Regions from separate parts of the Paenibacillus sp. BT-177 genome, predicted to be linked through region 2. Evidence: predicted binding sites of a transcription regulator. Region 2 holds the regulator's gene; each other region holds the start of a gene.
The links. Region 2 encodes LexA, which represses DNA repair genes until DNA is damaged. Its sites were predicted from a motif close to CGAACATATGTTCG; they were not measured.
Positions count from the first base shown of each region.

Region 1: the regulator LexA is predicted to act here: its motif matches at 1,869-1,882, upstream of recA (recombinase RecA).
Region 3: the regulator LexA is predicted to act here: its motif matches at 3,864-3,877, upstream of addB (helicase-exonuclease AddAB subunit AddB).

Region 1 is NZ_JAOYTP010000004.1:185,650-191,441, reverse strand. Features, by position in the region: gene pgsA (CDP-diacylglycerol--glycerol-3-phosphate 3-phosphatidyltransferase) at 1-362, shown strand, start outside; gene OIU26_RS14390 (competence/damage-inducible protein A) at 456-1,724, shown strand; gene recA (recombinase RecA) at 1,952-3,013, shown strand; gene OIU26_RS14380 (RecX family transcriptional regulator) at 3,224-3,973, shown strand; gene rny (ribonuclease Y) at 4,335-5,792, shown strand, end outside.
Region 2 is NZ_JAOYTP010000001.1:58,270-64,061, reverse strand. Features, by position in the region: gene OIU26_RS00270 (hypothetical protein) at 32-451, shown strand; gene OIU26_RS00265 (PLAT/LH2 domain-containing protein) at 604-987, opposite strand; gene OIU26_RS00260 (DUF2798 domain-containing protein) at 1,160-1,651, shown strand; gene OIU26_RS00255 (hypothetical protein) at 1,751-1,891, opposite strand; gene OIU26_RS00250 (hypothetical protein) at 1,933-2,097, opposite strand; gene lexA (transcriptional repressor LexA) at 2,516-3,142, opposite strand; gene OIU26_RS00240 (LysM peptidoglycan-binding domain-containing protein) at 3,334-3,702, shown strand; gene OIU26_RS00235 (DUF896 domain-containing protein) at 3,811-4,017, shown strand; gene OIU26_RS00230 (hypothetical protein) at 4,130-4,639, shown strand; gene OIU26_RS00225 (HAD family hydrolase) at 4,797-5,591, shown strand; gene OIU26_RS00220 (1,2-dihydroxy-3-keto-5-methylthiopentene dioxygenase) at 5,690-5,792, opposite strand, start outside.
Region 3 is NZ_JAOYTP010000001.1:809,421-815,212, reverse strand. Features, by position in the region: gene mtaB (tRNA (N(6)-L-threonylcarbamoyladenosine(37)-C(2))-methylthiotransferase MtaB) at 1-484, shown strand, start outside; gene OIU26_RS03730 (NUDIX hydrolase) at 588-1,022, shown strand; gene OIU26_RS03725 (Na/Pi symporter) at 1,012-2,034, opposite strand; gene OIU26_RS03720 (class I SAM-dependent rRNA methyltransferase) at 2,324-3,703, shown strand; gene addB (helicase-exonuclease AddAB subunit AddB) at 3,944-5,792, shown strand, end outside.

The DNA.
Region 1 (5,792 bases), on a different contig from region 2:
AGCTGTTGGACCCCCTTGCTGATAAGCTGTTGGTAACTTCTATTTTGGTTTCTTTGGTGGAAATGGGAAAAATTGATTCTTGGGTTGTCGTTGTGATTGTCAGTCGTGAGTTTGCGGTTACGGGTCTGAGACAGATCGCCTTATTGGATGGCTCTGTGGTTGCTGCAAGCAATTGGGGGAAATTAAAGACGATCATCCAGATCGTTGCTATTGTAGCACTGCTCATTAATAATTTCCCGTTTGTTTTTCTGGGTATTCCGTTTGATTTAATAGCGATATGGGCAGCTGTGTTAATCACCATTTATTCGGGTATTGATTACTTTGTAAAGAATATCCATTTGCTGAGCTCCTCTAAAGTTTAACAGGATAAATCTTATGGAAACAGCAATAGGGACTTAACTTATTGCTGTTTCTTTACATAATTCACATTATACGCATCATAGGAGGACGAATTGATGAAAGCTGAAATCATTGCAGTAGGAACAGAGTTATTACTTGGACAAATAGTAAATACAAATGCCCAATATTTGTCACAAGAGCTAGCTACTATCGGAATTGATGTATATTTTCAGACTGTAGTTGGCGATAACATGGATCGACTTCAGGAAGCGGTACATCTTGCTCAGAAGCGTGCGGATATTATTTTGTTTTCTGGTGGGCTGGGGCCAACTCAGGACGATTTGACAAAAGATGCAATAGCGGCTGTACTGGGGCGAAAATTGCAGATAGATCGCCTTGCCATGGACAAGCTGGATCAGTTTTTCCGTAACCGCGGGGTAGAAATGACCGAGAATAACCGCCGCCAGGCGCTTTCTATTGAAGGAGCCACTCCGCTTGAAAATGAGACGGGTTTAGCTATAGGGGATGCCATTGCACAGGACGGTAAATTTTATGTGGTTTTGCCCGGACCGCCTAAGGAACTTAAACCTATGTTTGCAAATCATGCTAAACCATGGTTGCTTCAGCAGGCATTAAGCGGTGAGGAGATGCCGATTTATTCGAAAATGCTAAAATTCGCAGGGATCGGTGAGTCAGCTCTTGAAACGCGCTTGTTAGATCTGATCGAATCCCAGACGGACCCCACGATTGCTCCTTATGCCAAGGAAGGGGAAGTCACGATCCGTATATCCACCAAGGCGGCCAGTGAGAGTGAAGCTTTAATTAAGCTGACGGCTACGGAAGTACAAATTCAGCAGCGTCTTTCCGAATATATGTATGCAAGTGAGGATGTTACGCTGGAGAAGGTGATTGTAGATTTAATGGCCAAGCGCGGACTCACTGTGAGCGCAGCGGAAAGCTGTACAGGCGGTATGCTGATGGAACACATCACTTCTATACCTGGCAGTGCTGTTATGTTTCAAGGTGGCATCGTGTGTTATTCCAATGAAATGAAGATGAAATTGCTCAATGTGCCTTATGATTATTTGGAAGGGGATCATGCGCCAGGCGCAGTGAGTAAGGAAGTAGCCCTTGTGCTTGCAGAGCAGGCAAGGATGATTATGGACAGCGATTTCGGACTTTCTGTTACTGGTGTAGCTGGGCCCGGATATTCCGAGCGGAAGCCAGTCGGCCTGGTGTATATTGGTATTGCTGAGCGCGACAAGGAAACAGAAGTATATGAGCTGAATTTAAGCGGTAACCGTGAGACCATCCGTTTGCGATCCGTCAAAGCTATCCTGTACAGATTGTGGCGCCGATTGGTAGAGAACGAGAAACTCTCTTAATTATCGATGAGTTGTTTTAGATAGATATTCATGATATAATATTCTTATTCGGAAGAACCGTTGCAAAGCTTTTTGCCAGCGGTTCTTTTTTCGTTTTAAGAGAAAGGCATAATTATAGAAGAGAGCTGCGGGAAATAAAAAAAACGAATGTATGTTCGAAAAAATGCTTGGCAAGCGTGTCAAAACAAGGTATTATTAAAGTACAAACAATGAAGGATGTGAGTTTATTGTCAGATCGTCGTGCTGCGCTGGATATGGCGCTCCGTCAAATAGAAAAGCAATTTGGTAAAGGTTCCATCATGAAGTTGGGTGAGTCTACCCACATGCAAGTGGAAACAATCCCCAGTGGTTCGATTGCTTTGGATATTGCGTTAGGAACGGGCGGCTTTCCAAGAGGCCGGATTATTGAAGTATATGGACCGGAATCATCCGGTAAAACGACAGTAGCTCTTCATGCTATCGCAGAGGTGCAAAAAACAGGCGGACAAGCCGCCTTTATCGATGCCGAGCATGCACTTGATCCGTCGTATGCGAGCAAGCTGGGTGTCAATATTGATGAGTTGTTACTATCGCAACCAGATACAGGTGAGCAGGCATTGGAGATTGCCGAAGCTCTTGTGCGTAGTGGGGCAGTGGACATTATCGTCGTTGACTCTGTAGCGGCACTTGTACCGAAGGCAGAGATTGAAGGCGAAATGGGAGATTCCCATGTCGGTCTTCAAGCGCGCTTGATGTCACAGGCATTGCGTAAGCTGTCTGGAGCCATTAATAAATCGAAAACCATTGCTATCTTTATCAACCAACTCCGTGAAAAAGTAGGTGTTATGTTCGGTAACCCTGAAACTACACCGGGTGGACGTGCCTTGAAGTTTTACTCTACGGTACGTTTGGATGTTCGTCGTATCGAAAGCTTGAAAATGGGTAACGACATCGTGGGTAACCGTACACGTATTAAAGTCGTGAAGAATAAAGTCGCACCTCCTTTCCGTCAGGCTGAAGTGGATATTATGTACGGTGAGGGCATTTCCAAAGAAGGAAGCTTGATTGATATCGGTACGGAGCACGACATTGTCGACAAGAGCGGAGCTTGGTATTCCTACGAAGGCGAGCGCCTTGGTCAGGGACGTGAGAATGCAAAGCAATTTTTGAAGGAAAATCCGAACATTGCTAGCACGATCGAGCAAAAAATCCGGGTGGCCAGTAATTTAATTACAACAATTGCTCCACCGACAGAAGAAGAGTTGGCACAGGAGGCCAAGGAAGAACAGGAATTGTTGGAGCTTGAATAAGCTTGCCTGAAACTTCGCTTCTGATCTGTCATGTGAACTGTAGCCTAGGGATTATGGTACAGTCCGTTTAAATAGCATGATTCTGATGCCCTGCACAGTTGTGCAGGGCATTTTTGCATCAAATAAAGTCTGCTTTGTCAGCAGAATCTAACTTTTACGTAGCAGGTGATCGTAGGCTGCTTTCGTGAATTTCAAAGCGAGGGAAACATATTGCAGTTGGACGATAAAGATGAATACACTTCGGAAGAAAATAAACAGCAAGGGATTTCTCTTTTTCCAGATCATGAGGAATTGATGATTACTAGAGTGGAGCAGGGACAGAGACGCAACCGTGGAAGATACATCATTCATTTTGGTCCATATTCACTGTCTGTATTGGAAGATGTAATGATCAAGTACAACATGTTCAAAGGAACGTCATTCGTCAAAAAAGAACTAGAAGATATCGTTCTGGCAGATGAAAAACAACAGGCTTATGTACATGCGCTGCGCTATTTGGGTCAAAAGCCTCGTACACGTCAGGAAATTGCTCAGCGTTTAGCGCAAAAAGAAGTGGATCAGACTGTTATTGATGAGATATTGGTGCAATTGCAACGGGAGAAGCTAGTAGATGATGATTTATACGCCCGTCAGTGGGCAAGACAGCGTATAACAAGCCAACGTAAGGGTAAGATGTGGATTAGACAAGAACTTCGTCAGAAGGGCATTTCTAAAGCCTCTATCGGGGAAGCATTAGGTGAGATCACCGACAACGAGGAGTGGGAGAGCGCATTGTCGATTGGACGTAAGAAATGGAATCAGGTACGTGGTGATATAATGGATAAAAAGAGGAAAACATTCCCGTTTCTTATGAGACGCGGATATTCGGGGGATATGACACGCCGCGTGGTCAATCATCTCAGTGTGGCTGAGCAAGATGGAGCTTTCGATGACGAGGAATTACTGCATTGGGAGGAATAAGTTGCAATACGGTAGCTGAACCTCTGGCTAGATGAGCTGATTATGATATGGACAGCTGCACGGTCTTCTACTAATGTTTGCATTCCCTTGACAATGCCATTTGTCAAATAATAAAATATATATGAAACGATATTTGTGGAGTGCCCTTTTTCCTTCCAAAAAAGCGGAATCCACGGTAAAGTTCTCATCGCCAAATAACAAGTGATGCCGCTATGCCAGGCGGAATTGTACGTGTGAAAGCATGTGCATATGAAATGAAGCGACCTTGAGTCGTTATCTTAGTTTGACGATCAAAGTAAATGTGACAATTTCAAAAAGTCCCAAGGAATGCCTTGGAGGAACCAACGGGGAGGTGAACAGTATGATGACTGCGATCTGGTTCGTTCTCGTTGCTGTAGCCGCGTTATTCTTTGGGTTCGGGATTGGTTATTTTATTCGCAAATCTATTGCAGAAGCTAAGATCTCCAGTGCGGAAGAAGCTGCCGCGCAAATCGTGGAGAACGCGAAAAAAGAGGCAGAAGCGCTGAAGAAGGAAACGGTATTGGAAGCGAAAGATGAAATTCATCGCATCCGTGCCGAAGCTGAAAAAGAAACTCGTGAACGTCGCAATGAAATTCAACGACAGGAACGAAGATTGCTGCAAAAAGAAGAATCGCTGGATAAAAAATTGGAATCGCTGGAACGCAAAGAAGAACAAGTGGCCAACAAAGAGAAACGAATCGATGAAACCCAGCAGCAAATTGATTTGATTTACAAGAGCCAGGTAACTGAGTTGGAGCGTATTTCTAATCTTACGATGGAGGATGCAAGAAGTATTATTCTGACCAACGTAGAGCAGGAAGTTCGTCATGAAACAGCTCAGATGATTAAGGAAATTGAACAGCAGGCCAAAGAAGAAGCGGATAAAAAGTCTCGCGAAATCATCACACTGGCCATCCAACGCTGTGCGGCAGATCATGTAGCAGAAACGACGGTTTCTGTTGTGACATTGCCGAATGAAGAAATGAAAGGCCGGATTATCGGACGCGAAGGCCGTAACATCCGTGCACTTGAAACCCTTACAGGAATCGACCTCATTATTGATGATACGCCGGAAGCTGTTATATTGTCCGGATTTGATCCGATTCGTAGAGAGATTGCGCGTACTGCACTCGAGAAGCTGGTAGCGGACGGACGGATACATCCGGCTCGTATTGAAGAGATGGTGGAAAAATCCCGTAAAGAGGTGGACGAACGAATCCGTGAGTATGGTGAACAGGCCACCTTTGAAGTGGGTGTGCATAGCTTGCATCCGGATTTGATCAAGATCTTGGGACGTCTTAAGTTCCGTACGAGTTATGGACAGAACGTATTGAAGCACTCGATGGAAGTTGCATACTTGACAGGTCTGATGGCCGGGGAACTGGGCGAGGACGTTGTACTGGCAAGACGAGCAGGCTTGCTGCATGACATCGGGAAGGCGCTGGATCACGAAGTGGAAGGATCACACGTTGAAATTGGCGTGGAGCTGGCGAAGAAGTACAAGGAACACCCGGTCGTTATCAACAGCATTGCTTCACATCACGGCGACTGCGAAGCGACTTCAGTGATCGCCATGCTGGTTGGAGCGGCAGATGCCCTGTCAGCAGCAAGACCAGGAGCACGGCGTGAAACGCTAGAGACGTACATCCGTCGTCTTGAGAAGCTCGAACGCATCTCCGAATCTTTTGAAGGCGTTGAAAAATCATACGCAATTCAAGCTGGACGCGAAGTTCGTGTCATGGTACAGCCAGAGAAAATTGATGATGCGGAAGCATTCCGACTGGCTCGCGATATTACG
Region 2 (5,792 bases):
TTAAACTGTTTTACCAGTTAACTTAATGGTATTGCACAGAACCAATTTAAGATACGAGCCAGTAGCAAGTGTTACCCATGACACCTATACAAACTCTTTTAATCAAGAATTAGTTTCATCTCAATTAGTAATTTATAAAGATGACACAGCATATACAGATGTAGCTATTGTCGGGAAAAGAGTGAAATTTTCGATTAGTGGTTTAGAAAACCCATTTAACGCTAATTATTATAATCGATTAGTCTGGACTAGTACTGATGAAGAACCAAATATAAAAAATATACTGACAGTAAAAGTTGCGCCAAAAACAGGGTCGCTTTACAGTTCCAGCAACTATGAAAACCTTTCACTGATAAAACAAAAAATCAACTCTGACTCACCAGTATATGGATGGATTCAATTAGAATCCAAAGAGTGGGCTAAAGCAGGATCAGCTATAATCAAATATTAGAAAATTCCTAATGTGTAGTGTAAGTGAATATTCTAAATAAGCGAAATCCCCACCCGACCAGCTAAGGTAGTGGGGATTTCTCAAAAAAAAAAGACTCCATCAAATATTGACAGAGTCTTTTAGAGAAATTGTAATTGTTGAAAGTGATGTTCTTAAGAAGGGAAAAGTGTTTCGGAATCTGGAGAACCGCCATCGCCAAGCCAACGGTTAGGGCCTGCAAATGAAAAAGTTTTCCCGTTTCCAGTAATTTTTATATTAGCGATTTTCCAACCTGGTTTATGTCCAGATCCATCAGTTCTGATCGTAATTTTTCTGATGTCACCAAGGTTGCTGGTGCTAATTCTTGTTGTATCCGAATCTCCTTGTTCAAAACTTCCATTGAGTGTAGCGGTAGCGTAATCTCCATTTGAACCATACAAAGTAATAGAGATATTAGAATCAGTTCCAGCATCTTTAAGTTTGACTGTATTTACAGTCACCTTTCTAGTATTTGTATTTAATGTTATACATGTGTAATGGGTTTGTACATAGTTCATTGGTTGTGAAGAATATTGCTTTACTTGACTTTTTTTTGTTGGATTTTATCTGTATATGTCAGATATTCTTATTTTTAATTAATTTCAGAATGATATGTTCATAAAAAGTTCACTTACATGAAAATTTTGTTGCAGCTAAAATAATCACATCAAAAATGAAAGGTTGAATTTAATGCCAACAACTAAAAAGGAAAGCTTTTACTTTGGGGTTATTATGTGTTTTGGAATGGTCATTATTATGACCTTCTATAATCTTTTGATTAACGGATTGATTGGAAAAATTAGCTTGATTACCATTGCTGTTGAATTTCTAATTGGATTTATTATAGCGCTCGTATTAGATCTATATATCGTGGGTCCTATAGCCAAAAAAGTTGCTTTGAGTCTACCTTTTGATAAATCCAAAAAAATATTTTTAGTTATCACGATTTCAACATGTATGGTGTTCGGAATGGCCTGTTCTATGTCTTTTTACGGTTTATTAACTTCAATTCTTAGCCATGCTATTAGCGATCATTCATTATTTGAAGCATATTTAGAAATTTTTATAAAGAACTTTGTTGTGGCCTATCCATTACAATTATTGGTTATGGGTCCAGCTGTTCGAGCCTTGTTTATAAAATTTATAAAGAAAAGCGGGCAAGCAGGACCAAAGCTGATATAAGTTTGAAGAAGCTATAACTGGCGGGATTGGTAGTTTGGTGATCATTTAACACAAAAAAAGCAGGAAGAATTCTTCCTGCTTTTTGCTTGAAAATAATTATTAACGTCTGCGTTGTCCATCATTCACGCTAAACAGATTGACAGCCAGTGCGTTACCTCTTGCACGCGCAGTGGCTCTTTGGTTGGAACGGATGTTTAATCTTCTTCTTCTCAATTCACGGTTGCTGTGTCTTCTGCTCATAATATCACCTCCCTTCAAAGAAATGAAGGTACGGTTAAATCTTAATGATGTTTATGCTTACGCTTGGAAATTTTGATATTTAATGCGTTAGTTGCGAGTGCATTTCCGCTTCCTGTTTTAGCAGCTGCGGCTTGAAAGACTTTAACGACCAGATATCTGTTTTTCCCGATGCGATGCTTATACGTTTTAACTCTATTTCTGATCATCTGCATAACTCCTTTACTTTAGGTCTGCTATATACATATGTCAATTGTGCTAGTAATGTATCAGCATAAATCTACTAAAGACAAAAAGAAGCTAGTACCTATGTTCCTAAATGTTTTAAAAAAAAGCTTATGCTAGCCTGCGTTCGCCTTCCCAACTTTACGTTATAGGGGAAGGCTACAGTGGGTTCACATAAGTCAAATTTCCATTTATTTAGCTAATAAAAGTAAACAGTTCAAGATCAGAGGGGACTATTTCGGATAATGGGGGGGATATAATAGTAGAGACAATATAGGTTTCTGAAAAGGAAAGAATAGTTGTGAGACACACATAGTAAACATAATAACAATATAAAACCGGCTCGCCTAGGCGGCCGGTTTTATATTCGTGGTAGTATAGCGGGGAAGAAAGCACGATAAATCAGTGGAAGTCCCGGAAGAGTCCAACAACCTTGCCCAATATGCTGACGTGTGTCAGGCGAAGCGGTTCAAAGGCTGGATTTTCAGGTTGAAGCCGGATATGATCTTTTTCTTTGTAAAAGGTTTTAACTGTAGCCTCGTCTTCATCTGTCATAGCTACTACAATGTCTCCGTTATCAGCGGTCTGCTGCTGACGTACGATTACATAGTCTCCGTTAGCAATACCAGCTTCAATCATGCTTTCGCCTACAACAGATAACATGAATATTTTATCCTCACCAACAAAGTGTTGGGGAAGAGGAAAGTAATCTTCAATATTTTCTGTCGCCGTAATAGGAAGACCAGCGGTTACTTTGCCGACGACGGGAACACGACTAATGGAGTAATTAATCAAGTTGCTGTTATCCGATTCGTCTTGACCAAGTAATTCAATAGCCCGTGGTTTCGTAGGATCGCGGCGAATGAGTCCTTTTTTCTCCAAACGATCCAAATGACCGTGAACCGTAGAACTGGAGGCCAATCCGACTGCCTCGCCTATTTCGCGCACAGAAGGGGGGTATCCCTTTAGACGCACTTCATTGCGGATAAATTCAAGAATGGCCTGCTGGCGGCTCGAAATCTTAGACATACCGTATCAACCCCATTTAGTAACGTTTGGGAAAATTATAGCATAGAACCTCCGTTCGTACAAACATAAGTTCTAAATAATCCCTAAAAATATTTACGAACTTTTGTTCTGTTTTCTATTGAATAAAACAAATGTTCGTGTTATATTGTGAAAAAAACATAAGAACAAATGTTTGGAGGACGCGGCCAATTATGAAATATAGCACTTATCAAAGTATTTTCCCGATGAACTTAGAGAATTTACAGGAGACCCGAAAAGAGAGTAAGGTGCGTTTGTTACAGGTTATTACCAATACTCTTTTACTCAAGCTTCTTATTCTAGTAATTATCGTTTGGGTTGCAGGGGCAGGTGTACTTACGGTTTTCGCAGCACCTTCAGTTTCTAATAAAGAGGTGATTAAGCTGACCGTACAACCTGGAGATACGTTATGGAAGATTGCTGTGAATCATAAACCGGAACGAATGGATACACGGGTATATATTGAAGGAATTATGCGTATTAACGCTTTGGAGGATCGGGGAGTGCAGGCAGGTCAGGTGCTTAAGCTTCCACACTTCTGATCTATAAGACTATAGAGCTTGTCAAGGAGCGCATTGCGGGAGCCTTGACAAGCTCTTTTCTACATGTCAAAGTGTATTATATCTTTGCTTTTATGGAGGGGACACAATTTGGATATAGACAGCTTGGTACAGCGCATTAATGAATTAGCGCGCAAAGCAAAAGCCGAAGGATTGACAGAAGAGGAAACCACAGAGCGCGCCAACCTTCGGGAAATTTATTTAGGCAACATTCGCCGTAATTTTCGGCAGCAGCTTGAAACCATTGAATTTGTGGACGATGATACGTCGAAGGGAAATGGCGGGCTGAAGCATTAATGTCTAAAGCCTGCATCATTTGCCTTGTTTTAGGTATCTTTCCTGGTATCTATATAGATCAGCTTTAAGGCAGTTGTTTTAATGTAATATTTATTGGGAAGGGAATTGAGAGATGGCCCGATCATTTGAAAGAAAAGTACGTAAAAACACAGCGCATTTAAATAAAACGCGCAAGAAACAAGGCATTCAAACCATTAACGGCGCAGGTTCAGCAATGGACATTTTCCGTGGCCGTAATATTACTGTGCCAATCATGCTGGCTGGTCTTGCTGTATTGTACATGCTTATGAGTTACTTTTTGACTAAGACGGGCATGCGGGGAATGGACTGGCTGGTATTTGGCTTGTACTTGATGCTGGCTGTAATCTTCTTCATTCGCCGTCCTTATTTAAAAGTGGGAAAAGATACCCTCTATATGTTAAAAGGTGGCAGAGAACGGCCGATGACGGCAGGGGACATGAAAGCCATCAAAATTGAAAAGGGTTACGTTACCGTTGAAAGAAAAGGGAAGGGCGGTAATTTTATTTTTACAAAATCACTGGGACGCTACGATACGGATGCCATCGCAGAGCGTCTTGAAAAGTTTGCACTATCCAATCAGATACAGGTAGATAAAAAATAACCGATTTAGCCTGTAGCTCTGTAAGTAAGGCCGTATGATGTTATTTTTTAATATAACATGGTGCGGCCACTTGCTTAATATGGGCACACATAACGATCTGATTCGTGACCAAACAGACAATCTTACATATACAGTGGAAAGAGAGTGGATAATTCATATGACGATTCAGGCGATAATGTTTGATCTTGATGATACCCTTCTGTGGGATGAACGTAGTGTAGAAGAGGCATTTGATGCAGCGTGTCAAACAGGCTCTCGAGAAACAGGCGCTGATCCGAAAACGCTGGAAGAAGCCGTACGCAAGGAAGCGCGCGCTTTGTATGAGTCCTATGAAACCTTTAGTTTTACTCAAATGATTGGCATTAATCCGTTTGAAGGACTGTGGGCGAATTTTACAGCAGGTGAGCAACCTGAATTCCGCCAATTGGAACAGTTGGCTCCTGCTTATCGTAAGGAATCATGGCGCAGAGGGCTTCAGCAACTGGGGATAGATAATGAGGAGTTGGCGGAAAAGCTAGCTGCCCAATTTGCTTCGGAAAGACGTGCACGTCCACATGTATATGAAGAAACGTTTGAGATTCTGGAACAATTGAAGGGGCAATACAAGCTGTTATTGCTGACAAATGGTTCTCCTGATCTACAACAGGAGAAGCTGGATGGAGTTCCTCAATTGGCTCCTTTTTTTGATCATGTTGTCATTTCAGGTTCTTTTGGTCGGGGCAAGCCTGACCCTTCTATATTCCAGCATGCTTTGGGACTTCTAGGAATTGAACCTGGACAAGCTTTAATGGTAGGAGATAAGCTGACGACTGATATTCAAGGGGCTTTGGCAGCTGGTGTACATTCGGTGTGGGTGAATCGGAACGCTAAAACCAATACTACAGAAATCAAGCCGAAGTTCCAAATCAAGCATTTATCTGAGTTGCATGGAATTATTCAATCTTTAAAGTGAGTAATCTACAGTTTTCTAAAACAAGTATCAAGAAAACTCCCTTCGCTCGATATGCTACAGAGCGGAGGGAGTTTTCTTATTGACACCATAGATCTTAATTATGCTGTAGTGAATGTTGGATCTTCGAACGGTTCGGCAATCCAGCCATTTTCTTCGATGAACAAGCGGACTGCGACGATCTTTTGATTTTCCATTAAAGTG
Region 3 (5,792 bases), 750 kb from region 2:
TCGAAAAGCAATGCCAGATGTAGCGATTACAACAGATATAATTGTCGGCTTCCCTGGAGAAACGGACGAAATGTTCCGCAATGGCTATGAGCTGATGAAAAAAATCGGTTTCTCGGAAATGCACGTGTTCCCGTATTCCAAGCGTACTGGAACGCCTGCGGCGCGTATGGAGGATCAGGTTGACGAGGACGTGAAAAATGCGCGTGTGCGTGAGCTGATTGAACTGTCTGAGCAAATGCAGCTGGCATATGCTGAGAAGTTTGTTGGTCAGGTGCTGGAGGTTATTCCTGAAGTAGCTCCTAAAGGGACAGAAGATAGCGGCATACTCTACGGTTATAGTGACAATTACATTCAACTGGTGTTTGAAGGTAATAAGGATCTGGTTGGTAAGGTGTGCCGCGTGAAGCTGACGAAGGCAGGCGTTAATGAAAGTGAAGGCCAATTGGTCCGCGTATTGGAGAATGGGCTGCAAACAGCTTTGTAAAACAAAAAGAGCCTGAACAGGCAATAGCGATGGCCAACAAGGATTTCGCCTTTCCTTACAGAGAGGACGGAATCCTTGTTGCGCAAGGAAAGGAGATTACAGGATGGCAGCAAAAAAGGAAATTTCCGCAGGTGGCGTAGTGTTCCGCAAACAGGAGGAGCAACTTGAAATTCAGCTGATTACTGACCGATATGGCAAGATATCTTTGGCTAAAGGCAAAATGGAACCAGGTGAAACAATCGAACAAACAGCTCTACGTGAAATTCGTGAGGAAACAGGGCTGAACGGGCGAATTATTCAGCATGTGGATATGATTGCTTATACGTATCAGCACCCTGAATATGGGGAAGTGGACAAGGAAGTTCATTATTATCTCGTAGAGGCACTGGATGGGAATTTACAGGCACAGATTGAAGAAATCAAAGGCGTCGCATGGCATACGCCCGAAGAAGCTTGGCGTCTTCAGCGCCAGGGTGGATATGACAACAATGATGTCATTCTAAGCAAGGCGCTGTCCTTGTTAGGAATTAACGTTTAGTTCTATGGAGGGACATACGCTCCTCTATACGTGTCCATATAGGTAAATAACAGAGAGGCAAGGCAAGCAGAGAACTGATGACGTTAAACAGGGTTTGGGCATGCGCTACCTTGGCCCCAGGTTCAGTAGATATCCAGGCAGCGGCCATATCCAGCCCGGGGATTAACGGCATAAAGAGCAATGCCCCACCTACGTTCAGTAATACGTGGGACCAGGCCACAAATTTGCCTGATACGCTGCCGCCAACAGCGGCAATCAGGGCAGTCACGCAGGTGCCTACATTGGAGCCGATGACGATGGCGATTCCTACATCAACTGGCAAGGCACCCGCAGCAGCCAGGCTGATTGCCATACCGATGACGGCTGCGCTGCTGTGAACCAGTGCGGTCAGGCAGGCTCCAGCAGCGAAGGCCCACCACATGTTGGCTGCAGCATGATCAAGAAACCAGCGGAATAGTCCGGCCTGTTCAATCCAGGGGCCGACGGCTTGCATCACACGGATACCTGCCAGAATCAGCGAAAATCCGGCAAAGACGAGGCTGATAAATTGTACAGCCTGTGGGCGGCTGAGCCCATTAGAGCTGGGTGAAGCTCCGGCAGCTGCATACTGGCGGCCAGCGACCGTTTCTCCCCACAGAACGGCAGTGCCCCAGCAGAGCAGTGAACCGCATAGCAACGGAACAGCCAGCTTGCCAAGCTGAAGCCCCATCAGCTCGGTCGTCAGGCAGGTGCCAATATTGGTGCCGAGAATGATGCCGAGCGTGCGGCCGTAGGTCAACAGCCCGGCGTTGACCAGTCCGATCGTCAGCACCGTTACGGCGGTGCTGCTTTGCAGTAGGGCGGTAATGCCTGAGCTGAACAGCATTCCCCGCCAAGGGGAAACCGTAGCCCGGTTTAGCCAGCGGGTAAGGAAGGGGCCAGCCAAATGCCGGAGGGCAGCTTCCATCAGCTTCATTCCGCCTAAAAAAATAAGCAGCCCACCGCACAGTGGGAGTATAACATGTATGAACACGGCCATAGCCCCCTTTTCTAGGTGAAAATACTTATGTAACAGCCTATGATCTGTCAAGGACAGCCATGACAAGCATGGGTGAGCAGTTTTTTACGGAACAATAATTTTGAAGTATCTTCACAAGCTTTAAAAGCGTGACATCGATATACAGGCGGGCAGTAGCAAAGCGGTTCGTTTGAATCTGGAGAAGCGCCAGCGATCGTACGAACAAATGAACCGCGGAGCTGCGTCCCATCGAACACCACACTTTTAAGGACTTTAAGTAATTCAAGAATAGGAGTGAAGGATTTTGCCTTCAGTAATATTAGAACGTAGCCGCAAAAAAAGGCTGGAGCAAGCACACCCTTGGGTGTTTAAAAATGAAATAGCCAAGATTGAGGGTGATCCAGAAGCAGGTGATTTGGTCAACATCCTTAACCATCAAGGTCGTTATTTGGCGACAGGTTACTATAATCCTGCTTCGCAAATTACAGTGCGTGTGATGTCCTATGAGCCGCTGGAAGTGATGGACCAAAGCTTCTTTGCCCAACGTTTCCGTAATTGCTTGGAGCATCGCGAACGCTTTGTGACTGGGGGGAACGCTTATCGCTTGGTGTACGGCGAGGCTGATTTTTTGCCTGGGCTGATTGTAGACCGTTTTGGTGATGTATTGGTCGTTCAGCTGTTAACGCTTGGCATGGATCGGCGCAGGGAAGAAATCAGAGATGCACTTGTTGAAGTCATGGGGCCAGTTGGTATATATGAGCGTAGTGATGTATCCATCCGCGAGCTGGAAGGGTTGGAACAGACGAAAGGTCCTTTGTACGGCGATTGCCCGCGCCATGTGGTGGTGACGGAAAATGGCTTACAAATCAAGGTCGATATCGAAGAGGGCCAAAAGACTGGCTATTTCTTTGACCAGCGTGAAAATCGCGCAGCCATCGCGCCGTTGATGACAGGTTGGGGAGCGCGTAGCGGAATTACGTTACAAGAAGTAGCTGCAACCCCAGGTGATGACGCCACAACGGTCATGAAGCCTGTGAATAAAAGTGGTAAGGTGGTTGAATTCCCATTCTGGGACGGTGCAACTGTATTGGAATGTTTTTCACATACAGGTAGCTTTACGCTCAATGCGTGTAAACATGGTGCGAAAAAAGTAACTTGTCTGGATATTTCTGAACATGCGATTGAAAGTGCTCGGGATAATGTGAAGCTGAACGGTTTTGAGGATCGCGTCGAGTTTGTCGTCGACGATGCTTTTCAATATTTACGTAATCAGGTGAAAGGTGTAGAGGAGCGCACCGCGCGAGCGGGGGGCAAAGGAGATACATCCAAGCCGCTGATTGCGGGTGGCGGACGCACCTTTGACGTAGTTATTCTGGATCCGCCAGCTTTTGCCAAAACGAAGAGTGCTGTCAAAGGAGCTACACGTGGATATAAAGATATCAACCTTCATGGGATGAAGCTTGTCAATGAGGGCGGTTATTTGGTAACGGCGAGTTGTTCGTTCCATATGCGGCCAGAGCTGTTTTTGGACACGATTAAGGAAGCGGCGGCAGATGCCGGCAAAATCCTCCGACTGGTAGATTGGAGAGCGGCAGGGAAGGACCATCCTCAAATTTTAGGTGTGGAGGAAGGTCATTATTTGAAATTTGCCATCTTTGAAGTGCGCAGCCGGACACGGCTGTAGACTTCATACCCTTGTCAAAGTTAATTTATTTTTAGGCGATAAAGATAACTAGGTGAAACAAACTCATTTTTAGTATAAATCAGTCCTGTAGAGAAGGCTTGCACCAAGCCATCCTGCGGGACTGTTTGTTTTTGAGAAGGGATCAATTGCTACAACATGGCAAACGTACGTTCTTTTCTCCTTTGCCTGATATGCTATACTGTTTAATAGAATGTTTTTGGTTGGAAAGGAGGCCGCATCATGTCGGTCCGCTTATTGATTGGCCGCTCTGGTAGTGGTAAAAGCACGTTAATCCGCAATGAAATGACGTCTATGTTACGTGAGGAGCCGCTAGGTAAACCTATGCTGTTACTTGTGCCCGAGCAATCGTCATTTGCTTCAGAGCATGCGTTGCTTACAGAAGCCGGAAACGGTATTCAGGGGTCGGTGCGCGCCCAGGTGATGGGATTCCATCGTCTTGCCTATTTAGTCATGCAGGAAACAGGGGGTTCAGCCCTGGTGCCTGTAACAGAAGAAGGCAAGAAGATGCTTTTATATAAAATTATTCGTCGTCGCAAGGATGAACTGAGTTTGTTTAAGGATTCGGGAGACCAACTCGGTTTTGTGGATCGGTTGAATACGTTGTTTACAGAGTTAAAGCAGTACGGAAATGATGCTCGGTCTGTACCGGAACAACTGGAGAGAATGCATGCTGCGGGGGAGTCCGCCCCGATATTAAGAGGCAAGCTGAAGGATATCAGTCTAATCTATGAGGATTTTGAACGGGAGCTGACGCTTAAATATATCGATGGTGAAGATACGCTTCGCATGCTAACAGAACAGATTGCACAGTCTTCACTTATACGCGGAGCAGATATTTGGATGGATGGCTACCGAAGGTTTACACCGCATGAATATAAGGTGGTGGAGCAGCTTATGCTGCACGCCTCCTCGCTGACGGTGGCGTTGACCTGTAACCGCAGCTACGAAAGTGGCCAGCTTCCGCATGAGCTGGATTTGTTTCATCCTTCGGCGGCTACCTACGTCAAGCTTAAAGGAATGGCAGACGAGCTGATGATTGAAACGCAGACACAGTTATTACGTCCCGATCCGATACCGAGATTTAAGGAGCGTCCAGCGTTGGCGTATTTGGAGGCTAATTTCGAACATCGTACAGGGCTGCGGAATCAGGAACAGCGGATGCGGCTACAGCAGCTACGAGAGCAATGGGCAGATACACAACCGGAGGGCATAAATCTGTATGCTGCGGCAAATCGCCGTGCCGAGCTGGAAGGAGCCGTACGCGAAATGCGCCGCCTGGCCCGTGAAGAGGGCGCGCGTTATCGGGAGATGGCCTTGTTTGTGCGTCATATTGAAGATTATGAGCCATGGGTGGAACCGATATTCAAGCAATATCAGGTCCCGGTATTTTTGGATCAGCGGAGAAGTATACTTCATCATCCCTTAGTGGAATTGATTCGGGCTTCACTGGATATCGTGCAGCGACGCTGGCGATATGAGGATGTATTTCGTGCGGTCAAAACAGACCTTCTATTGCCGCTGGACGGTCGAGTGAGCCGCGAGCAGATGGACCGTCTGGAAAACTATGTGCTGGCCTGTGGAATACAAGGTAGCCGTTGGACAGATGGCCGACTATGGCAGGCTGTGCCCAGTTTGTCGCTGGAGCTGGAGGAACAGGAACGTAACCGTCAACGGGATGAAACGCTGGATTTGATGGAGTTGTGCCGAGATGTGATTGTGACGCCTTTACATGCTTTTGAGAAGCGTATGGGTAAGGCACGAACGGCGCTCGAGAAGTGTGAAGCCGTGTATCTGTTGCTGGAGGATGCAGAAATTGGTCACAAGCTGGACGCCTTCATTCATCAGGCAGAGGAATCAGGAAATCCTGAGCAGGCGAAGGAGCACCGCCAGGTATGGGATGCGGTGCTTGAATTGCTGGATCAAATCGTCGAAATGATGGGTGATGAGAGACTGGATACTGCTTTGTTTGCGGGTGTGCTGGAAACGGGATTGGCTGAGTTCCGTATGGGGCTTGTTCCACCGGCTCTGGATCAGGTACTGGTCGGAAATACGGACCGTACACGTGTAT